Regions from separate parts of the Vibrio sp. QJM3NY_39 genome, predicted to be linked through region 2. Evidence: predicted binding sites of a transcription regulator. Region 2 holds the regulator's gene; each other region holds the start of a gene.

Region 1 (8,208 bases), on a different replicon from region 2:
AAGCCATGCCATGCCACTGAATCTAAGATACCTTGTTTGCACTCCAGACGGTCATCGAACAAGGTTTCTAGCTGTTCTGCATCTGGGTATAAACCAATCTCTTGACCCATTTTCAAGTCATCACAATGCCAGAAGCCGCGAAGCGTTGGCATATCATGAGTACAAAGTGCCGCCATCGATTGTGGCGCATAATGTTTCGGTGAGATAAAGCCACCGTCATCTTCTGATGTTTCGAAGAAGAATACTTTGTAAGAATGCACGCCCGCATCCGCTAGAATATCGACGATTTCATCCGGCACAGTACCTAAATCTTCACCAATAACGCTACATTGGTAACGGTGAGATTCAAGCGCCAGAATTGACAGCATGTCTTGTACTGGGTAGTAGATGTACGCACCCTTGGTTGCGTTTTCGCCTTTTGGAATCCACCACAAACGCAGTAGGCCTAAAACATGATCAATACGAAGTGCACCACAGTGCTTCATATTGGCACGGAGTAGCTTAATGTATGCGTCGTAGCTCGTTTCTTGAAGCACTTCAGGATTAAGTGGTGGTAAACCCCAGTTTTGACCTAGAGGACCAAGCACATCCGGTGGAGCACCGATGCTCGCATCCATCACTAGGTTGCCTTCATCGGCCCAAGTTTCGCTGCCTGAATCAGCAACACCAACAGCTAGGTCACGGTACAAACCAACGGCCATGCCTTTCTCTTCAGCAAGAGATTGTGCATCGTTGATTTGGCAATCCGCTAACCACTGCAGGTACATGTAAAGGTGAACATTCTCTAGGTTCTCTTTAATGTACTTCTGTGTCGCTGGGCTGTCGAATGTACGGTACTTCTCTGGGAATACTGGCCAGCCCCACATACCTGAATCTTCAGCATGTAACTCACCGTGCAGAGCATCAAACGCCGCTTGATGCATCAGGCTTTCACCACCCTCTTCTACAAACGCTAAGAACGCTTGTGCACGATCGCTGTTTTTATCTAAATGACGAGTCTTAAATTCTGCGAATAACAGAGGCAAGATGCTCATCTTAAGTTCAGACACTTCGGTGTAGTTTACCCAGTGCGCTTCACGAGCTTTTTGTAGACGCTGTTGGAATTCAGCGCTGCCTACCGTTTGTTGTGCTTCAGCACTTAATGCGAATTCAGGTACTGAGCTCACATCAATGTATAAGATGTTCAACCAACGACGTGAGGACGGGCTGTATGGGCTCGCGCCTTCTGGGTTCGCTGGGAATAATGAGTGAATTGGGTTTAGACCAACAAAATCACCACCGCGAGAAGCGATATCAGCAACAAGCTGTTTAAGGTCACCAAAATCACCAATACCCCAGTTGTGCTGAGTTCTTAGTGTGTACAGTTGAACACTTGGTCCCCAAAGCTTTTTGCCTTGCTCGATTGGTGACTGCTTGAAACACGCTTTTGGCGTAATGATCAATGTCATCTCGTAAGGCTTCTTACGGCGCTTACGACTCACAATCAGCTTGTGATAACCCCATGCCAAATCACTTGGCAATGCAAACACTAAAGGGCCACCCTCGGCACGCTCGTCACGAACGACTTGAGATTGAAGATAGCCTTCAAGTACCTCTCCTTGCTCGGTTTCTAAACGCCAGCTGAACTCACTTTCACGAGCACTAACACCTAGATTAAGCGCCACTTCTACTGGCTCACCGTCACGCAAGACAAGAACTGGGTCTAGTACATCTTTTTTGTGTTTTCTTTCTACAGATTTAAGCAGTGCATCATCGCTGCTTGTATCGTAGCCCAATGAAGCCAATAGAGACGTAATCGTCTCTTCTGATACTTGTGCTTCATCGCCCCACGCACTAACGTAACTGTCGGCAATATTTGCCATTTCTGCGACTTGTTTTAATACGGTCTGTTCTTTCATCGCTCTCTCCGAAAACGTTCTGACGCTTTCAATTTTGTAGGGTTGTTAATTTAATTTGTTACTAATCAATTAGCTTGTGACAATCAGTTTGTAAGCATCGCTATCTTTTTAAGCCATCTATTTGCCCACAAGCTAATTGAGCCAAGGCAGAAACTGCCTTGGCTACTTTGGAAGTATTAACGGTTAACCGCTTCAAGTTTCCAAATGTTGTTCACGTAATCGCGGATTGAGCGGTCTGATGTGAACTTACCAACCAATGCTGTGTTAAGAATCGCTTTCTTAGCCCAACCTGCTTGGTCTTTGTACTGCTTGCCCATGTCTTCATGTGCTTTCACATAAGATGCGAAGTCAGCAAGACATAGGTACGGGTCGCCACCGTCTAGTAGGCTATCAAACGTTGCACGTAGAAGGCCTGGTTGACCTGGAGAGAACTCATCGCCAGTCAGTAGGTCTAGAGATGCTTTCAGCAGTGGGTCTGCGTTGTAGTAATCGTATGGGTTATAACCCTGAGCTTGCAATGCCACTACACCATCAACGTCTAGGCCAAAGATGTAGATGTTTTCATCGCCAACTTCTTCACGAATCTCAACGTTTGCACCATCCATCGTACCGATAGTTAGCGCGCCGTTTAGCGCCATCTTCATGTTGCCCGTACCTGATGCTTCTTTACCAGCTAATGAAATTTGCTGAGAAACGTCTGCCGCAGGAATAATGATTTCAGCCATGCTTACACGGTAGTCAGGGATGAATACCACTTTCAGCTTGTTGCCAATGCGAGGGTCGTTGTTAATCTTCTCTGCGATCTTGTTAACCGCGAAGATGATCTCTTTCGCTAGGTGGTAACCCGGTGCTGCTTTTGCTGCGAAGAAACATACGCGTGGCTCACACTCGAAACCAGGTTCGTTAAGAATACGGTGGTACAGAGATAGAATGTGTAGCAAATCTAGGTGCTGACGCTTATATTCGTGAAGACGCTTGATTTGCACGTCGAAGATAGCGTTAGTATCTAGCTCGATACCCATGTTCTCTTGAACCCAATCAGCAAGGCGCTGTTTGTTTTCTTTCTTAACAGCCATGAATTCTTTTTGGAATTTCGCGTCTGTTGCAAACTTAGCGATGCCTTCTAGCTGCTCAAGTTTTGCTGGCCACTCAGTGCCTATCTTGCCAGTAATTAGCGTAGATAGCCCTGGGTTACAGAACTTCAACCAACGACGTGGCGTGATGCCATTCGTTACGTTAGTCAGTTTGCCAGGGAAGATTTCGTTGAACTCTGGGAACAAGTCTTTCTTAACTAGTTGAGAGTGAAGCGCAGCTACACCGTTTACTTTGTAAGAGCCAATCACACATAGGTTTGCCATGCGAACCATTCGGTGGAAACCTTCTTGGATGATAGAAAGCTTCGCTTGCTTCTCACCGTCACCAGGCCACATCTTGCGAACTTCTTGCATGAAGCGGTGGTTGATTTCAAAAATGATTTCCATGTGACGTGGAAGAAGACGGTTGATCAAAGATTCAGACCAAGTCTCTAATGCTTCTGGAAGTAGTGTGTGGTTCGTGTATGCGAACGTATGAGCACTGATTTCCCAAGCTTGGTCCCAAGTTAAACCTTTCTCATCGATCAGGATGCGCATCAATTCAGGGATAGCGATCGTTGGGTGCGTATCGTTCAGTTGAATTGTTTCTTGCTTAGGCAGATCTTCTAGAGAGAAACCTGCTGCTTCGTGACGACGTAGAATGTCGCGAACAGACGCTGCTGAGTGGAAGTACTGCTGCATTAGACGCAGAGTCTTACCTTTCTCGTGGTTGTCGTTCGGGTAAAGTACTTTAGTGATGTTGCCTGCATCGATTAGCGAGTGTTGCGCTTCGAAGTAGTCACCGTTGTTAAAGCTTGCTAATGAGAATGGTGCGATTGCCTGACATTCCCAAAGGCGCAATGGGTAAACCGTGTTTGACTCGTAACCTACGATAGGTAGATCCCAAGGCATTGCTTTTACTTCCATACCCGGAACCCAAGTACGAACTTCTTTACCATCGATGTATTCAACTTCTACATGGCCGTAAAAACCAATGTGTTGTGCTAGTTCTGGACGAGCTACTTCCCAAGGGTAACCTTCAACACCACGCCACGCGTCTGGTGCTTCTTGTTGACGACCATCTTGGAAAGACTGTTTGAATAGACCGTATTCGTAGTGAAGACCGTAACCGACTGTTGGGTATTCTTGAGCGGCACAAGAATCCATGAAACAAGCAGCAAGACGACCAAGGCCACCGTTACCTAGTGATGGGTCGCGCTCTTCTTCTAGAAGGTCAGTTAGGTTTTGACCTAACTCTTCCATTGCGTGAGTGATTTGCTCGTATAGGCCCATGCTGATCAGGTTGTTACCTGTTAAACGACCAATCAAAAACTCTAGTGAAAGGTAGTTAACGCTCTTCGCGTTCTTAATTTTTTCGTCATTTTCAGTTTCTAACAGATCAAATGTTGTCAATTCTGCTAGCGCACGCCCCATTGCTAGGTACCATGCGCGGCTATCTGCGTTTTCAATCGTTGTTGCGTAGGTTGCAGATAAATGCTTCTTAACGCTTTCTTGGAACGACACTTTATCGAAAGTTTTTTGCTGAGTTGGTTTCATTTCAGAAATCTCGCTTTTAATAGTTCTAATTCATCTGTCACATATCGTGCATGGTCACCATTAACTAAACATCCTCCCGCTAACGCGACAAACTAGGAGTAGATGGGAGGGCGTAGGGGGCGTACCGACATAGGGTTAGTGATCTGACTCTCATGTTCTGACTTCGAACAAAAACTTGGAGTGACTAAGATCACAAGCTCCCGTTCGATAACTTACCTTCAATTGATGTGACTTTTATTTAACCGGATTAAAGTCATTATCAAATTTGATATTCAGATCACGAAAATAATTTCTTCCTCTCATCTTTTGCATAGATTTACGTGTTGGGATGAAGGAAGTCACATTCACAAACCAACCCGCTATGTGAGCAAAGTCTCAAATAAAGGGCGTAGAAGCCTAAAAACATGCAGGAGTGCAAGGTTTCTGAGGAGGATCATAGTCGGTGCCGTTTTGCTTCACGTAATATGATTGAAGACTTAAGTAATTAGGCTGATGTCATTCGATTACACTCAACGATAGATTGAGGTAATCCAGAACATAAGCCACGGAATAGGTGAAAAACTTCGACATGTGGATCCCTTCGAAACTGACTCGTCCCGGCCGCTTACATAATGCAATCCTACGACCTAGGGTTCTCGATCTGCTCCAACACGCAGATTGCTATAAGCTTGTATTATTCCGCTCTCCAGCGGGGTACGGCAAAACCACAATGGCAGCACAATGGCTGGTAGATAAACCCAATGTGGGTTGGTACAGCATTGATGACAGTGACAACGATGCTTTTCGCTTTATCAACTACCTAATGCAATCGCTCAATAAAGCGACTCAAAATGCCTGCCCTAATGCCCAAAAGCTGGCAGAAAAGCGACAATTTTCATCGTTGCATTCTTTGTTAAGTGAAGTGTTTGCTGAGATGTCTGAATTCCATCACGAATGTTTCCTTGTGTTGGATGACTATCACTTGGTCAACAATGACGACATCCACGAAGCAATGCGCTTCTTCCTTAAACACATGCCTGACAACCTGACGCTTGTTGTGACTAGCCGTGGGACACCACCACTTGGCACTGCAAACCTTCGTGTTCGTGATCTGATGATTGAAATTGGAAACGATTCGCTGGCTTTTGATACTGAAGAGACGACGCGCTTCTTCAATCAACGTGTCGCCGATGGCGTAGATGACACGACCGCTGGTAGTATCTGTACTTATGTTGAGGGGTGGCCTTCGGCGTTACAGCTTATTGCCCTTCAAGCTCAACATCAAAAACGCACGCTGGCGCAATCGGCAGAGTCTTTCTCTCACTTTAACCATGCTCACCTTTGGGATTATTTGGTTGAAGAAGTATTCGATCTACTGGATAAAGAAACCCGACAGTTCTTGATGCAGTGTTCAGTACTTGATCATTTCAATGACGAATTAGTCTGCGCGCTTACACAGCGTGAAGACGCACTGGGTATGATCGAATCACTCAACCGATTTGGCTTATTCATCTACCCGCTTGAAGGCGAGAAAAACTGGTACCGATTCCACAATCTATTCGGCGAATTTCTTGCCCACGAGCGCCAAGCTCGAATTCCACAGCAAGAAGCCGAGTTGCACCGAAGTGCGGCTAAGGCGTGGATCAAACAGAAAACACCTCATCAAGCACTGCGACATGCACAACGTGCTGAAGATCCAGAACTGATCATTCAAATTCTGACGGAACACGGTTGGCCGATGTTCAATCAGGGCGAGCTTTCATCGCTAGAGATGGCGATCAAGCAACTGACTACGGATCAACTATACAGTGAGCCGAAGCTATCAATGCTGCGCGCTTGGCTTGCACAAAGTCAGCACCGCTATGATCAAGTGGGGACTTTGTTGGAAGAAGCTGAGACTCAATATCAAGCTCGAAACATCGAACTGGATACTCAGCAGCAAGGGCAATACAACGCCTTGCGCGCCCAAGTTGCGATCAACAGCAATGAGCCTGAGAAAGCATTGGAATTGGCTGAGCTTTCGTTGAGCCAGTTGAACACCACCGTTTATCGTAGCCGCATTGTCGCAACCTCGGTTGTGGGCGAAGTGAATCACGTAATGGGTAACCTAAGCCGTGCGCTACCGATGATGCAACAAACAGAAAAACTGGCACGTCAGTATCAGGTTTACCATCAGGCTCTATGGGCAATTCTGCAGCAAAGCGAAATCTTGATTGCTCAAGGTTATGTTCAAGCTGCATTTGAGCTACAAGACAGCGCATTCAAATTGATCGAAGAGCATCAGCTTCAATACGTTCCTCTACATGAATTTTTGCTGCGTGTTCGCGCTCAGATCTTCTGGTGTTGGAACCGATTAGATGAAGCAGAAGAGTGTTGTTACAAAGGCTTAGATATCCTTGGTCACCACTCTCCGAGTAAACACCTGCACAGCTATTCTATGCTGGCTCGTATTTCATTGAGCCGCGGCGAGATTGATAAAGCGTCGAAATTTATCGACCAAATTCAACACCTGCTACGTCAATCAACTTACCACGTAGATTGGACCGCAAATGCTTCTCTTTCTTTGATTCTATTCTGGCAAGTAAAAGGCAATAAAGAGGCAATCCGTGATTGGCTAAGCGTGGCGGTTCGACCTGAATCGGCAAGTAACCACTTCTGCCAGCTTCAATGGAGAAACATCGTACGTTCTCACATCATCCTTGAGCAGTATGAAGATGCTGAAGAAGCGCTGACTTTCCTTAAGAGTGAAGCGCAGCGTTCACATCTGATTACCGACACCAACCGAAACTTGATCGTTGAAGCGGTATTGCGTACACAAATTAACGATGAAGACAGCGCACGTGTGCTACTTGAAGAAGCGCTTCATATGACCAACCAAACCGGTATGGTTGGTAACTTCTTGATCGACGGTGGAACTATCGGGCATATCTTGGATAAATTGAGCAACAAGCCAGGCTTAGGTGACTTAGAACGCCATCGCGCTCAACAGATCATGAAAGATATCTCAACCACCCAACGCAGCCGCTCGGTTCACTTCGATGAAGACTTTGTTGAGAACTTGGTTAATCACCCGAATATTCCTGAGCTTGTGCGCACTAGCCCACTCACCCAGCGTGAATGGCAAGTACTTGGCTTAATCTATTCTGGCTTTAGTAATGAGCAGATAGCCCAAGAGTTGGATGTTGCGGGGACCACAATCAAGACTCACATTCGAAACCTTTATCAAAAGCTCAATATTGCAAACCGTAAAGAAGCGATCAGTACTGCTGAGAACTTATTGCAGTTAATGGGGTATTAAAACGGATTCGAGATTGATTCGAGATTGATTCGAGATTGATTCGAGATTGATTCGAGAAAAGCTTAAGCTAGTCACCAATGGTGGCTGGCTTTTTTTTCATCTGAAGTTTAGAGCTTAAAAATGTAGGAGCTGGAAAAGTAAAAAGACAATCACCAAACGACAGGCAAAAAAATAGCCAACCGCAATAATCGCGATTGGCTCTATATATTTGTGAACAAATCAATAGGTTCACTAACAACGTCAGTTGGCTAGGTGACCCTCGGCTTAAGAAGGGTCAATGTATATAATGCAGTTAGCGTGCCAACTTTTATTCGACGTTTTATAAGCCCTGCATCGCATAAAAACCATGAATTTGTCATGCGAATTGCAAAGTGCATTTGCATAATGCAACCAAGATGCAATA
Region 2 (8,208 bases):
GTATTAGTAGCAGCAGGCGAACAAGGCTTGATGGTACTGGTTGCGGGTGCAAACGTGGTTCGTTTCACGCCATCACTGGTTATCACTACACAAGAAATTGAAGAAGGTTTATCAAAACTAGACAAAGCAATCGCTACGCTAGTTTAGCCTGAGCGGCGTCATAGGAATGATCGCCATTAGAGCGATCCCATGACGTACCGCTAAAGGCCCAAGATTCTCGTTTTGGGCCTGTTTTGCATCTGGAGGGAATATTGATGCTAGTTGTTCGCCCAATAAAATTATCTGATTACGATGCGTTGCATACCTGCGCGGTTGAGTCTGGTCACGGATTCACATCTCTTCCGGTTAACGAAGAACTGTTAACCAACCGAATTACTCATTCTGAATACAGCTTTGCTAAACAAGACGTGACTGAACCTGGTGATGAAGGCTACCTAATGGTTGGCTTTGATACCGAAACCGGAGAAGTCGCAGGTACCACAGGTATCGAAGCCTCAATTGGCTGGGATGTTCCGTTTTACTCTTACCACATCAGCAAAGTGGTTCACTCATCGCAAAAGCTTGGCGTGAATAACGTCGTGAAGCTACTGACTTTCGGCAATAACTACACCGGATGCAGTGAGATCTGCACACTGTTCTTACGCCCGGCTTTCCGTGGTGGATTGAATGGTCGTTTGATGTCTAAGTGTCGCTTCTTGATCATGTCTGAGCACCCAGAGCGTTTCTCGAAAACGATTTTTGCTGAGATGCGTGGCGTATCAGATGCAGAAGGTAACTCTCCTTTCTGGCAATGGCTGCAAGAGCATTTCTTCTCGATTGATTTTACGCTCGCTGATTATCTAACGGGTATTGGTAAGAAAGGCTTCATTGCTGACCTAATGCCGAAGTTACCTATCTACGTGAACCTACTGAGCAAAGAAGCTCAGGCGGTGATTGGAGAGGTTCATGACAATACGCGCCCTGCACTTAAGTTGCTGGAACGTGAAGGTTTCACCAACCGTGGCTATGTCGACATCTTTGATGGGGGCCCAACGGTTGAGTGTGATCTAAGAAATATCGAATCAGTGCGTCATGCGATTCGAGCTCAAGTGACAATTGCAGAGCATTCAAGCTCTAAAGACTTCCTCATTGGTAATACCTCGTTTGAGTACTTCCGCGCAGTAGCCGCGAAAGGCGCGTATGACCAAGCTAGCGACACAGTGATTTTATCATCTGAAGTAGCAAGCGCTCTTGAAGTAAAAGAAGGCGAATTCGTTCGCATGTTGGCTCAATAAGAGCGGCGATTATCTGTCGAAGATTTTAAGGATAGAAGTATGACTCAGTGGATAGCAGGACAGTGGGTGGCAGGTCAAGGTGACGCCATGACATCAGTAAGCCCATACAATAATGAAGTCGTGTGGCAAGGCGATAGCGCAACACCAGCACAGGTTGAATCTGCAGTAGCAGCGGCGCGTGACGCTTTCTTAGTTTGGAAAAAATTGAGCTTTGCAGAGCGTGAAGCGATCGTGTTGAACTTTGCTGAGAAGGTAAAAGAGAACAGCGAAGAAATTGCACAGATTATTGCAAAAGAGACGGGTAAACCGATTTGGGAAACTCGCACTGAAGCGGGTGCGATGGCGGGTAAAATCGCTATCTCTATTCGTGCTTACCACGAACGTACGGGTGAAGCTTCACGTGAAGCCGCAGGCAACCAAATCGTACTGCGTCATCGTCCATTAGGTGTAATGGCAGTATTTGGTCCTTATAACTTCCCTGGTCATCTACCTAACGGTCATATTGTTCCAGCACTGCTATCGGGTAATACCGTGGTATTTAAGCCGTCAGAGCAGACACCTTGGACGGGTGAGTTTGCGATGAAACTATGGCAAGAAGCTGGCCTTCCTGCTGGCGTAATTAACCTAGTACAAGGTGCCAAAGAGACAGGTATCGCACTGGCTGATGCTAAAGGCCTTGATGGCGTGCTGTTCACAGGTAGTGCCAATACCGGTCATATCCTGCATCGTCAATTCGCGGGCCAACCGGGCAAGATGCTGGCACTAGAAATGGGCGGCAACAACCCTATGGTGATCAGCGACCAATTTGGTGATGCTGACGCGACGGTTTATACCATCATTCAATCGGCTTTCATCAGTGCGGGTCAACGTTGCACGTGTGCACGTCGCTTGTATGTGCCTGTTGGAGAGAAGGGCGATCAACTGCTCGATAAGCTCGTGGCTGCGACCTTGAAGATTCGTGTCGATCAGCCATTCGCTGAGCCAGCACCCTTCATGGGGCCACAAATTTCGGAAGCTGCGGCTAAATTCATTCTGGACGCGCAAGCTAATCTGCAATCGCTAGGCGGTGTAAGCCTAGTAGAAGCAAAGGCGGGTGAAGCGGCGTTTGTTTCTCCGGGTATTATTGATGCAACCAACATTGCTGAATTACCAGATGAAGAGTACTTCGGTCCATTGCTACAAGTAGTTCGTTACCAATCGCTAGAGCAAGCGGTTGAATTGGCTAATGACACACGCTTTGGTTTGTCTGCAGGCCTAGTTTCAACAGACGATTCTGAATGGGAATACTTCGTTGACCATATCCGTGCGGGTATTGTTAATCGTAACCGCCAGCTAACAGGCGCAAGTGGTGATGCACCATTTGGTGGCCCGGGTGCTTCAGGCAACCTACGCCCAAGTGCTTACTACGCGGCGGACTACTGTGCTTACCCAATGGCGTCAATGGAAGGTGGTGAAACTCAACTGCCAGCGACATTTAGCCCAGGTATTGAGCTTTAGTTTAAGCTCTTAAGCTATAAGTTCATGAATCATAAGCTTATGAGCTCTAGGTTCATGAATAACAGATTCATTGGTTAATTGTGTAATGAGGAAGCGGTGTTATCGCTTCCTTTTCCATCACGTCCGACACCTAGATTGGGCGGTAGATAATAATAGAACAAGTATGTCACAGGCTGATGGCTGCTGACTCTGTGTCCAGCCTCTCCCTCTCTAATCCAAATTACTAGCTTGCTAGAACCTCTGACAAGGAGTCACCATGACGCCCGATCTACTCTTTAAATCACTATGGGACGATTACATTCACAGGCTTTGCCCATCGGCCGAGAAAGTTCATCATCTGCTGAAAGAAGACGAAGCCCTGATTAATGATCACATTGCACTGCGAACTTTCAATGTTGCACCGCTAGGTATTGAAACACTGGCTAAGCCTTTCCTTGAATTAGGCTACAAGGCTTGTGGCGACTACTTGTTTGAGAGCAAGAAGTTAGTGGCTAAGCACTACGAGCACCCAGACCCAAACCAACCGAAAGTGTTCATTAGTGAGTTGAAGGTAGAAGAGTGTTCAAGTGACTTACAACAGATCGTTGCGAAGTTGGTTGAGCAAGTAGACGCAAGCAAGCTTCAAGGTCATGAGTTCTTGTTTGGTGGTCGCCTTTGGGATCTGAGTTTCGCGGATTTCCAAGTGCTAGCAAAAGAGAGTGAATACGCGTCTTGGCTAGCGGCTCATGGTTACGGTGCAAACCACTTTACGGTGAGTGTGAACCAGCTTAATGAGTTCGATGAAGTACAGACTGTGAATGACCATTTGAGTGATTCAGGTTTCACTATCAATGCATCTGGCGGTCAGGTTAAAGGCTCTCCAGAGGTCTTATTAGAGCAATCATCTACAATGGCAGACAAAGTGCCAGTTTCATTTGTTGAAGGCAATGAGGTGATTCCTGGTGGCTTCTACGAGTTCGCTAAGCGTTATGCGATGGCGAATGGTGAGATTTATACAGGGTTTGTTGCAGCATCGGCTGACAAGATCTTTGAGAGCACCAACGGTTAAAGAAAGATACGAGCACGGGCTTTACCCTAAAGATGCGGGTACGCTTCGCTTTGAGAGTGTTTGCGCTTGGACGCGGGAGGTGCTCCATTCGCATCTCGCATCTGCTCTCTAGATCTTTAGAAAACAAAAAAGCCACCAAATTTGCATTTGGTGGCTTTCAAATTTTTGGCTCAGTTAATCGAGATTAACGAGTGCCGTATACCACGATAGTTTTACCGTGTGCAGAAATTAGGTTCTGCTCTTCTAGCATCTTCAAGATACGACCTACTGTCTCACGAGAACAACCAACAATCTGGCCAATCTCTTGACGAGTGATCTTGATTTGCATGCCGTCAGGGTGAGTCATTGCATCTGGCTGTTTCGCTAGGTTAAGTAGCGTTTGAGCGATACGACCTGTTACGTCAAGGAACGCTAAGTCACCAACCTTTTGGCTAGTTACTTGTAGACGGTTTGCCATTTGCGCTGAAAGGCGCATTAGGATATCTGGGTTCACTTGGATAAGTTGACGGAATTTCTTGAAAGAAATTTCAGCTACTTCACAAGGAGATTTTGCACGAACCCATGCAGTACGCTCTTGGTCTTCTTCGAAGAGGCCAAGTTCACCAATGAAGTCACCTTGGTTTAGGTAAGAAAGAATCATTTCCTTACCTTCTTCGTCTTTGATAAGAACTGCCACAGAACCTTTAACGATGTAGTACAAGGTTTCTGCCTTTTCACCAGCATGAATCAAAGTACTTTTTGAAGGGTACTTATGAATATGACAGTGTGAAAGGAACCACTCTAATGTTGGATCGGTTTGGGGTTTACCTAGAACCATAATATCTTACTTCCTCTGCAGGGTATGCTTGCCGCTTTCCGTATTTTAGCTAAGCCTAGATTGACTTGTAGGATAAGAGCACTCGTTGAGCGCTGCAAGCTATCTTGTGTTTCGTTTAAGAATAGTATCCTTTTTCAGGTACTATTTCTTGATTTTAATCGTGACCAAGCTACGATTTTTACGCAAAATTGTGCACATGATCACGGTATGAAAAGTAATCAACCAGAATGGCGTCTTGTTAACCTATTTTTCCGGTTTCGATGAGCTGTTGTAGGATGGGCCTTACAATGAGCTCCATAGCAAAACTCATCTTGCCGCCTGGCACCACAAGCGTGTTGTGGCGTGACATAAATGAGCCATCTATCATAGCCAGAAGGTAGGGAAAATCGACGTTTTTGATGCCACGCAAACGTATAACCACGAAGCTTTCGTCTAAACTTGGAATCCCTTTGGCGTTCAGTGGGTTCGATGTATCTACGGTTGGAACACGCTGAAAGTTGATGTGAGTACGCGAAAATTGTGGGGTGATGTAATTAAGGTAATCATCCATTGAGCGAACAATAGAATCCATTACTGCTTCGCGTGAGTGCCCACGATCGCGTGTGTCACGAACGAATTTTTGGATCCACTCAAGGTTGACGATTGGCACCATGCCGATCAGCAAGTCGACGTGCTGTGAGACATTGATGTCGCCATCTACCACGCCACCATGAAGGCCTTCGTAGAACATCACATCGGAATTTTCTGGGATCTCTTGCCATGGCGTAAAGGTGCCCGGCATTTGATTGTAAGGCACGGCTTCATCGAAGGTATGTAGGTAACTACGGACTTTACCCGTGCCTTCATTACCGTATTGACGGAAGAACTCTTCTAATGCGCCAAAATCGTTGGCTTGTGGACCAAAGTAGCTGATGTGCTTACCTTGCTCGCGAGCCTTACGGATCTCGACATCCATCTCTGGTCGAGTGAAGCGATGGAAACTATCCCCTTCAACCCAAGCGGCCTTCACGTCCATCATATTGAACATTTTTCGGAAGGCTTCTGAGGTAGTGGTGGTGCCGGCTCCTGATGAACCCGTCACCGCAATAATTGGATGTTTAGCGGACATGACAACCCTTGTCTTTTGAGTAACTTACTTGTTAGCAATCGTTTACCACTATAACACGGCTCCTTTATGAGCGCAGCTTAGAAGCGTTTTGTGACTTGAATATCAACGGTTTCATGCAGCTCAGAAAACACGATGCTGACTTCCTTTGAGGCTAATTGATGTTTCACTTGATCAATCTTGTTTTGCAGTGAAACCTCTACGTCGCCGTAGTCTGTGCCTTCACGCAGCACGAATTCTTTAATGAGGTTTTCCAGTGTTTCTGGCGCAATGTCTTGCCATGGGATGATCATAAATACTTCTCTCTTTTATGTTCATAAATAGGTTTATTGATGTGTTGATTACCGTGTCTAGTGACGTCTACTACTCAGTCCTTAACAAAGGCTCGGTCATTATGCCGAATCTTGGATACTTTCATAGTAAGCAGGCAACGCTTCTTCTAACCAAAACCTTGGTTTGAGCGTGCTACCGGTAATGAACCCCACATGGCCGCCTTTTTGAAATAGGCGATAGTCGATGTTGTCAGGCAACACGAACTTTGGAATCACGTCGTCTGTCATAAACGGATCGTCTTTGGCATGGATGATCTGAGTCGGTAGCTTAATCTTATTAAGTTTAGGAAGCGCTGAGCACTGAGCATAGTAGTCCTGAGCATTCTTGAACCCGTGCAGAGGCGCAGTAATCCGTTCATCAAACTCATACAGCTTGTCTATCTTCTTAATGGTTTCGGCGGTGATACCGAGCTTTTCTTGCAGCAGCTTAATCTTTTTCAAGGCATTCGATTTGAGAGAGTTGAGCAGGTACTTTTTATAGAGCTTAGAGAAACCTCGCTCAATACGACTAGAGCAACAAGCCAGATCAAAAGGTGCAGAGACAATCGTCGCCGCCGACAGCAATGGGTCGTCCGCGTACTCAGCCAAATAGTTCGCCAGCATGTTACCGCCCAAAGAGATACCAACCGCTACCTTAGGGTTATTGGGAAACTGGGCGTGTAGATGTCTTAGGAAAAAGCGTGCATCTTCGACTTCACCTGAATGGTAAGCGCGAGCCAAGCGATTGGGCTTTCCGCTGCAGCCTCTGAAGTGCATCATCACTGATAGCCAGCCATCTTTAGCAAAGGCATTCATCAGTCCGTTGGCATAAGGGCTTTCAAAGCTTCCCTCTAAGCCATGGAATAGAACGAATATCGGCTTGTTACTTCGAGCCTCATTACTTGGGGTGTCACCCTCTGGCGATTCGCTCCAAGCAAGATCGAGAAAGTCACCGTCGGGTGTTTCTAAGGTTTGCCATTGAGGGTCAAACAATGCCTGCTTTCTAATAAATCGTGGCACTAAGGTTTGTAAGTGCGGATTAGATAAACCAGCGGCTGCGGTAAATATTGTCATAAAAACAGTCCATGCTTCTTTTATGGGCTTTGATAAAGTGTTGAGCTTTTAGCGAAACGCCCACGTTTTTATTTGAGCTTGGTTGATTCTCGGTATAAGCGCAAGGGTTTCACTGATACGGGTTACAAAAACAGGGTGTAAGTAACTGGTTGAATATTGTCGAGATTGAGCTTCAAACATATTGCCAGTCATGCGCGCCACTCCCGTGTGGAAACGAAGAGCGATACTACCAAGGTAAGCTTGGATCTTGATTGAAGATTAGAGAAAGGAAACGCGTTAGGGTTGAGGTGCTGGTTCAGAAAAAGCGTCGTAGAGGTTTTCAGCCCCTAATAAACGACAGTATTGAAAAGCGAGTGGTGATTGCTGGTTAGCCGTAAGCTGAAGAGAATTAATGCAGTCGACGAGATCAGATTGCTGTTGCTTCTCTAACTGCAGTTCAAATTGGAGAGCTTCACGGTAGAGGGAATCGACGACTTGAGGTTTGAGGTGCTTACGCAGCTCTCGGTAGCTATGAAGCAGGGTTTCAGAGCGGCTTAAGCACTGTTGTACCTTGTGCCACTCTTCTTCGGCAAAAGACAATTGCTGCTCATCGAGCCATTTGAGAAGCAGCAGTAGATTGACGTTGCCGTGGAACTGGTTTTGCAAAGCTAGGCACGCATCCTTTACACCGCGCACACTGTAATACTGAAGGCTAAATTGCCATAGTCGTTCCAGTGTTAGTGATATTGGTGCGTGCTCTGGGCTCATAAGCTATCCATATCCTGTTCCATCTGCTCAAGCTCTTCTTGAGTGGACATCCAATCCATTTCAACTTCTTCTAGCTGCGACTTACTGCTCGCTTGGAGAGCGAGTACTTTATTCAGTTTAGCCTTATTTTCAGCTTCATACAGTGAAGTGTCGGATAATTCTTGCTCAGCTTCTTCGAGAGATAGCGTTAACTTATCCATCTGCTTTTCAAATTGAGTCAGCTTTTTACGAAGTGGTGCCGTCAGTTTACGGAACTCGGCTTCTTTACGTTTCTGCTCTTTTTTCGCTGCTGCACTGTTGGCTCCGTCTTTTGCTGGTGCCAATGCTTGTGCTTC
Region 3 (8,208 bases), 860 kb from region 2:
AACAACAAGCAAGTAAGATGGCTCGCCTTTATTCGTGAATCGCAATTGAGCTCTGATACCATTTGCCAATTTATCGTGAACTTCTGTATCGACTTTTTCACGGCGCCAATCCCAGATGCCCAGTTATTGAGTACCATTGGTCACCAACTGGGTATGCTCAAGCTTGAGCAGAAAGTATGGCCAAACTACGGCATCAACAACAATATGGGCTTGCTTGGCGACTCTGTGGCTGTGAAGCGTTTGAGAGACCAAGTAAAGCGCATTGGGCCGACAGATGTCAGTATCCTGATTTACGGAGAGAGTGGAGCAGGAAAAGAGACGGTTGCACGCTCAATTCATCAAAACTCTTCGCGAGCGCAAAAGCCATTTTTAACGGTCAATTGTCGTGCCTTATCTGAAATGAGAATAGAAGCCGAGGTATTTGGTATCTCAGCACAGCCCGCTGCAGCACCTTGTCTGTTGGAAGAAGCCGACGGCGGAACCATCTTACTCAATGATGTATTGGCGATGCCACGTAATCAGCAGTTGAACCTGCTGCGTTTCTTACAAGAAGGTAAAATTGAAACTGCGGATGGTCCTAAACCTGTCGATGTGCGTATTCTGGCCGCGAACTCTTCTGATATCGAAAAGGCATTGATCGAGGGCGACTTCAATGAAGAGCTTTATCATTACATCAATGTTCTGCGTATTCACGTTCCGAGCTTGAAAGAGCGAGTGAGTGATATTTCAGTACTGGCTAATCATTTTTTACGTGAGTATTCAAAAGAGTTTAATGCTCAAGCCAAGAGCTTTTCAGACGATGCTATCCGCTCGATGAATCGTTATCACTGGCCGGGCAATGTGCGTGAGCTGATGAATCAAATTAAGCGTGTCGTGCTGATGTCGGATGCGGTGATCATTGACGATCAACAACTTGATTTACCAAAACAGAATGATGAGCGCCGCAGTCTCAAAAGTATCCGTGAGCGTTCAGAGCGAGATGCGTTGTTGATTGTTCTGGAATCTTATGGTGGTCAAGTATCGTTGGCCGCTAAGGAGCTTGGAGTTTCGCGTGCAACCATGTACAGATTGCTGAATAAACATGGCCTGATTTCTGAAGGTGTTGTTTAGAGCTCTCTATTCATTATTCTATCCAGTTAATGTAAATATAAGAGCCACGCATGATGCGTGGTTTTTTTATATCTATTGCTACAACTTCTCGTTGATCGTTGATCGTTGATCGTTGATCGTTGATCGTTGATTGCTGACAGATTGATAGATTGAGCTATTGGAGGCTCGGTCTTTAAGAGAGATGTTCTGTGATTTTATATAATCATAGTGAATATGTTATATATAAAGTGATATGCAACTGATATTTTGGGTGAATAATTTGTTTTGAAATTGTTAATCAATTATCGGTTGAATAATATACTCACTTGGTTAGACTTTAACCGTGAAAGCAATAGCTTAACAAAGACTTATTTGCTTTTATTATCTCATTTCTTTTTGGATTTTTTAGTTAGTTTGGAGGCGCAAATGAAACATTTCGATTTTATACAGCATATTTGCGCGTCGTTTGATCCGTGTACTGACATGGTGACTGTTATGTCACAAACATCAGCCATGGCCGATCGAAACACCCAAGATAAACCTAACTAATAGATCCGTACCCTTATTTGGCTGCGGAAAAATAGCAGCTAAGTGAGAAGCCCTCATACTATCTAACACGCTATTTTTCCTCAGTTTATTTTACAACTGGAGAGTTATTATGCGTCACTCAGTATACTTAAAACTAGCAACAGTCCTTATCCGTGCAGATCTTCGTCGTGAAGAACGTGAATGGCAACGAAAAGTTCGTCGTAGTTCATACGATCTACCATGGAACAATACTCATTTATTGAGAGATATTGGCCTTGAAGCCGATGGTCGACCAATTGGTTTTTCTGAACCTGAAGTCGTTACGATTGAACGTCGAGTTCGTCACCTTCGTCGAGTCTTAAGCGCGCGAATACCGACGTAATCTTGTGGGGTGATAGCGCCTTTCACCCCTTAAGATAAATATCAGTGATAGTTGTGGCGTCGAAAGTGCAAGCTTTTGAACTAAAACTGGCCAAAAAAGAGAAGCACTTGTTTCTCTTTTTTGCTTTTTTAAGCCGTTATGTGTGCTTTTTTAAGCCGTTATGTGTGCTTTTTTAAGTCGTTATCTAGTAAAGAAAAAGAGTTCTACTACGCTTTATAGAGCAAGGGAGGCTGGCTATGCAAAAGCATCAATTAGATATGTGGTTACATGGAGAGCACAAAGACTCTTATCAAACACCAAAGGTATACGTTATTGGCTGTTCCGATATCTCGGAATATCTATTAGCAGTGGAATATAAACACAAGCTAGAACCGGTAAAGCAAGACGGTGAGCCGCTTCACTTTGGATCCTTGGATCAAGTGAAAGAAGAGTTGCTCCGGCTCGGTTTTGAAAAGGCGTATCTTCGCTTACACAACGCCTATGACGAGTTTGGTAATGAGCCAAGCCAAAGCTACTGCGATATTGAACTGGCGCTCAAACCTCATTAGAGAGCGTTCGTAGCTAGAGATTGATTCTAGTTACAGGCGGTTTGTAACATACTGATAGTTTGGTCCATCTATGCTAGATAAGAGCTCTATGCGTAATGGGTTGTCAGCAATTTATGGGTGAATTGAGTCCGTAGATAGAAACCACGTGGCTTAGTCTTGATAGGTTTTCCACTTGCACCGTAAGCTTCTGTTAACACGCGACTGTTGGCCGCTTTTGGTCTTAAATGCAGTGCTTCACCGTGTCTTGCTGTTATCTGCTCAACGTTACCCAACACGATCAACTCCATCAGCTCTTCCCAATCTCTTTTCAGGAGTTCGTTTTCAGCTAGGCTTGGTGTCCAGAGTAATGGGGAGCCAACATGCCTTTCTGCCAGCGGAATCTCTCTTTCTCCCTCTACTGGGATCCACAACACTTTAGACAGCTTGTTTCGAACGTGACTGGTTTCCCAAGTTATGCCTTGCACGCCCATCAATGGAGCGACACAAACAAAGGTGGTTTCGAGTGGCTTTCCAGAGTAGCCAATCGGGATGCTTTTAAGCTCGATACCGAGTTTGGCAAAATCTTGTTCTGGTTTACTGCCAGCGGGCGCACCCAAGTGCCATTCCAATAGTTGTCCAACCCAGCCTTTATCACGCTTGAGGTCGTTTGGCATCACCATCTCAGCTTCATCGGCGAGCTCTTTAAAGGTCATTCCGGCGATAGCATACGCTCTATCTAGCAGCTCTTGTTGTGTTTGTGGTTCTGGTTTCATAATAAAAGACATGATCAAAAAAATGATTTTACCAGAAGTTATCACCATATGACGACTGGTTAAGAAATGATCTCCTTGTTAGGAAAGGGATCAAACTCATGGTTATCCACAGGACATAAAGGTAATTAATTGAAATATTAATTTAGTGGATAAATAAACAGGGGTTTATGGTGGATTAAATGCTTGCCAAATGGGGCTCAAAATGAATCTTTCGCTTACTAGTGTGGATAAACATCGGAGTGGTTGATCTTTAACCATGTTCTGTTTTTGAAAGATCTTTTACTTTTTTAATGTTTTTAAAAATGAAATTCTAATTCTAATTAATTGATTTTTAATTAAATAAATTATATTTACTCGACTTGGTGTTTTTGATGTTGATGAATCTATGGATTAAAAAAAACGATTGCGGGTAATTCTTCACATAGTTATTCACAGAAAAGGTGAATAAATGTGGTCTATGTCTCACTCTTGTGTGGGTAACTAGAATTTGAGCAAAACTTATCCATATTCTTAGTTAATATTCATAAATATAGCGCTTGTCACGTCACTAAGTTTGCTCCGATTGGGGATATGTGGAAAAATCAGAGTAATTAAAAATTTAGATAGAGGTTGGCCAGTGATAGATGGCGATGGTTACCGATTAAATGTTGGTATTGTAATCTGTAACAACCATGGTCAGGTCTTCTGGGCTAAACGATACGGGCAACATTCATGGCAATTCCCTCAAGGGGGAATAGATGAAGGTGAAACTCCGGAACAGGCAATGTACCGCGAGTTGTATGAAGAGGTTGGCCTTACTAAAAAGGATGTAAAGATCGTCGCGACAAGTCGTCATTGGTTACGCTATAAGCTGCCCAAACGACTGGTTCGGTGGGATTCTAAACCTGTCTGTATTGGACAAAAACAGAAGTGGTTCCTTTTACGCTTAGATTGCGATGAATCGCAGATCAATATGCAGCGTGGAAGTACACCTGAGTTTGATGGTTGGCGTTGGGTGAGTTACTGGTACCCAGTTCGACAAGTTGTTTCTTTCAAGCGAGATGTTTACCGTCGAGCGATGAAAGAATTCGCATCTTTAGCAATGCCGTTTAAAGAGCGAAAAACAAAAGGAAAACGCAAATTGCGTAGAGGTTAAGCATGCTCAGTCAACTAAGGGAAATAGTTGAACACGTATCAAGAGTTGAAGATGTGTCGACGGCTCTTGATATTTTGGTTAAAGAGACATGCAGTGCGATGCAGACGGAATGTTGCACCGTGTATTTGGCAAATAATGATATGCAGCGTCTTGAGTTGATGGCAACTCAAGGCCTGATCTTCAAAGGCAATAGCATTCACATTGGTTTTGACGAAGGTCTGGTTGGCCTTGTCAAAAGAAGTGCTGAACCTATCAACCTTGCACAAGCATCTGCTCACCCTGCTTATAAGTTTTTTCCAGAGCTTGGAGAAAAGGTTTATCACTCTTTTCTCGGCACTCCGATTATCCATCGCAAGCAAGTGCTTGGCGTATTGGTCATTCAACAGAAGTCTCCTCGTTTATTCAGTGAGATGGAAGAATCCTTCCTTGTCACACTCTCAGCACAACTTGCGGTTATTGTGGCGCACGCTCAAACTCAAGGCCATTGGCTTTTAGAGCAACAGAAGCTACCTAAGATTAAAGGTATTGCAGCTTCATCGGGCGTTGCGATTGGTGATTTATGGTGGGATAACACTCAGCCTGAACTCACCGATGTTTATCCAGCATCGACGCTTAATGTTGAAAGAGAGCATGAAATGCTGGCAGTCGCCGTCGAAAATGCTCTCAATGACTTTAAGCGAATGCGAAAGCGCCTAGACAGTGAAATAAATAAAGACGCGTTGGCGATCTTTGACCTGTTTACTCACTTACTCAACGATCCCATGTTGCGTAAGGATCTTAAGAGCCAAATCCAGAAAGGCGATAAGGCCGATTGGGCATTAAGGCAGGTTGTTGAGAGCTACTCGAATCGCTTTGCTCGTATGTCAGACGTGTACCTTCGTGAGAGGGCACAAGACATCCGAGAGCTTGGTCAAAGATTACTCTATTTCCTTCACAATTCTGAACATGAACTTCGCACGCTAGATAAGCCAATTATTTTGGTGGTTCGAGAGTTAACGGCTTCGGTATTGGCCTCTATTCCCAAAGAAAAACTTTTAGCTGTTATTTCTTTGGAAGGGGCGGCGAACTCACATGCCGCGATTTTATCTCGAGCTTTGGGTATTCCTTCTGTTATGGGGGTTAACCTAAATCTTGCTCAAGCTAATGGTAAGCAAGCGATTGTCGACGGGTATAGTGGCGAGATCTTTATTGAGCCGACTCAAAACCTGCTCAAAGAATATCAAGGGCTGATTTTAGAAGAGAGTGAGCTCTCTTCTATGGTCAATCGAGAACTATACTTACCGGCAAAAACGCAAGACAACCAGCAAGTCGAGATCCTGCTTAATGCGGGCTTGAGTGCCGACACCAATATCGCTATCAACCAAGGCGTTGATGGGGTGGGGCTGTATCGAACCGAAATTTCTTTCTTGTTGCAGCAGAGGTTTCCGTCAGAGGACGAACAGTTCAAGCAATACCGTTCTGTACTCGCGAGCTACCCTGAGAAGCAAGTGGTGATGCGTACACTCGATATCGGTGGCGATAAGGCCTTACCTTATTTTCCAATCGAAGAGGACAACCCATTCCTTGGCTGGCGTGGTATTCGTTTTACGCTCGATCATCCTGACATCTTTATTATTCAGTTACGTGCCATGCTACGTGCGAGCTGTGAAAGCCATAACTTGAGTATTTTGCTGCCGATGATCTCTGGTGCTCAGGAACTGGATGACGCGCTACAACTTATTGAACAAGCGTATGACGAAGTGCATGAGCTTGATAACCGAGTGCGTATGCCTCGCGTTGGTATCATGATTGAAGTACCATCAATGCTTTACATACTGCCGCTGATTGCTGATAAGGTCGACTTTGTTTCAGTCGGTACCAACGACTTAACTCAATATTTATTAGCGGTTGATCGGAACAATTCACGAGTATCTGATGTCTATGAATCAATGCACCCAGCGGTGATCATGGCATTAAAACAAATTCATGATACTTGTAAGCAACATCAATTACCTGTGTGTATTTGTGGCGAGCTAGCCGGTGATCCTATGGGCGCGTTGTTACTGATTGGGTTGGGGTATGAGACGTTAAGTATGAATACCTCAAATGTCGCGAGGACTAAATATTTGATTCGCCAATCTAACTTGAGTGAATTACAGGATTTGGCAAATAGAGCGCTTTCAAAACCATATGGTAGTGACATATATAGTATGATGCTGAACTATTTCGAAGAGCGTGAATTTACAGGCTTCATTCGAGCAGGTAAAAAATAGGATTTAACGTGTCATATGAACTGATAGGCTTGTTAGCGGGCCTTGGTGCTATTGTTGGTGTTTTAGCGGGCTTGCTAGGCATTGGCGGTGGTTTGCTGGTAGTTCCTGCCTTGCTATTTTTGCTTCCTAAAGCGGGTATTCCTCAAGAGTTTGCGATGCAAATGGCATTGGCTACCTCGTTATCAACCATTATTGTCACCTCGGGATCGTCTGCAATTAACCATTTAAAATTGGGTAATGTGGAACTTTTTGTCGTTAAGTGGTTGATGCCTGGCGTGGTGATTGGTGGTTTCCTAGGTTCTTTTGTCGCCGACGTTATTCCTGCTCAATATCTGCCAAAAGTCTTTGGTGTGATTGTCTTGGTATTGGCGTTGCAGATGTTGTTGTCGATCCGCTCTAAGAGTCAAAAGCTGATGCCGGGTTCAGCTAAGACCATGTTATGTGGTGGCGGTATTGGTTTGGTTTCAAGCTTGGCTGGTATTGGTGGTGGTTCTTTATCGGTACCCTTCCTTAATCATCACGGTGTGGAAATGCGCAAAGCGGTTGGCTCATCCTCTGTATGTGGTTGTGTTATCGCGATTTCGGGAATGTTAGGCTTTATTTGGCATGGCTCTTCTGTCGATGATCTTCCGGCGTATAGCTTGGGTTATGTTTATCTACCGGCTTTGATCGCGATATCTTGTACCTCAGTTCTGACCACACGAGTTGGCGCTAAACTGGCCACTCAATTACCAACCCCCGTACTGAAGAAATTCTTTGCGGTATTTTTAATGTTTATAGCAGCCACTATGCTGCTGTAGTGTCTTTTCTGTTAGCTGTTGAGTTAACCGTTATTCAATTTTAGATAGAGAGCCAAGTATGTCTCAGGGTTTTATCGAATTCCCAAATATCGATCCTGTTCTTATTGAACTAGGACCAATCTCAGTTCGTTGGTACGGCCTAATGTACCTTGTCGGTTTTATGTTTGCTCTTTGGTTAGCAAATCGCCGAGCTGATCAACCCGGTAGTGGTTGGACTCGAGAGCAAGTATCAGACTTACTGTTTGCCGGCTTTCTAGGTGTGGTATTGGGTGGTCGTATTGGCTACGTACTTTTCTACAATTTTGGCCTTTTCATTGAAGATCCACTCTACCTATTTAAGGTATGGACTGGCGGTATGTCTTTCCACGGTGGTTTGATTGGTGTGATCACCGCGATGTTTTGGTATGCCAAAAAGAACGGTCGAACCTTCTTTGGTGTCGCTGACATGATTGCACCATTAGTGCCATTTGGTTTAGGTATGGGGCGTATGGGCAACTTCATGAACAGTGAGCTATGGGGTCGTGTTACTGATGTGCCATGGGCGATTGTATTCCCTAACGGTGGTCCACTTCCTCGTCACCCATCTCAGCTTTATGAAATGGCGCTTGAAGGTATTGTACTGTTCTTCATCTTGAATTGGTTCATCAAAAAGCCGCGCCCTCTTGGTTCTGTATCAGGATTATTCCTAGCAGGATATGGTACATTCCGCTTCCTAGTTGAAT

Evidence for each region. Region 2 encodes CRP, which controls carbon source genes, mostly activating them, when cyclic AMP is high. Its sites were predicted from a motif close to TGTGANNNNNNTCACA; they were not measured.
Region 1: malT (HTH-type transcriptional regulator MalT) is a predicted target of CRP. The motif match lies at 4,891-4,906, and genes of this name have one in related genera.
Region 3: rppH (RNA pyrophosphohydrolase) is a predicted target of CRP. The motif match lies at 3,749-3,764, and genes of this name have one in related genera.

The regions. Positions count from the first base shown of each region.
Region 1 covers NZ_CM173506.1:298,472-306,679, forward strand. Annotated here, with positions in the region: gene malQ (4-alpha-glucanotransferase) at 1-1,898, opposite strand, end outside; gene AC3CHU_RS17355 (glycogen/starch/alpha-glucan phosphorylase) at 2,075-4,528, opposite strand; gene malT (HTH-type transcriptional regulator MalT) at 5,097-7,805, shown strand.
Region 2 covers NZ_CM173505.1:293,607-301,814, forward strand. Annotated here, with positions in the region: gene AC3CHU_RS01310 (aspartate aminotransferase family protein) at 1-147, shown strand, start outside; gene astA (arginine N-succinyltransferase) at 255-1,274, shown strand; gene astD (succinylglutamate-semialdehyde dehydrogenase) at 1,314-2,771, shown strand; gene AC3CHU_RS01325 (2-oxoadipate dioxygenase/decarboxylase family protein) at 3,028-3,819, shown strand; gene crp (cAMP-activated global transcriptional regulator CRP) at 4,004-4,636, opposite strand; gene AC3CHU_RS01335 (phosphoribulokinase) at 4,875-5,744, opposite strand; gene AC3CHU_RS01340 (YheU family protein) at 5,822-6,034, opposite strand; gene AC3CHU_RS01345 (hydrolase) at 6,134-7,126, opposite strand; gene AC3CHU_RS01350 (TIGR02444 family protein) at 7,403-7,873, opposite strand; gene AC3CHU_RS01355 (ABC transporter ATP-binding protein) at 7,870-8,208, opposite strand, start outside.
Region 3 covers NZ_CM173505.1:3,040,725-3,048,932, reverse strand. Annotated here, with positions in the region: gene vpsR (cyclic-di-GMP-binding transcriptional regulator VpsR) at 1-1,110, shown strand, start outside; gene AC3CHU_RS13565 (hypothetical protein) at 1,748-1,999, shown strand; gene AC3CHU_RS13560 (DUF6482 family protein) at 2,236-2,547, shown strand; gene mutH (DNA mismatch repair endonuclease MutH) at 2,634-3,299, opposite strand; gene rppH (RNA pyrophosphohydrolase) at 3,916-4,434, shown strand; gene ptsP (phosphoenolpyruvate--protein phosphotransferase) at 4,437-6,686, shown strand; gene AC3CHU_RS13540 (sulfite exporter TauE/SafE family protein) at 6,695-7,486, shown strand; gene lgt (prolipoprotein diacylglyceryl transferase) at 7,545-8,208, shown strand, end outside.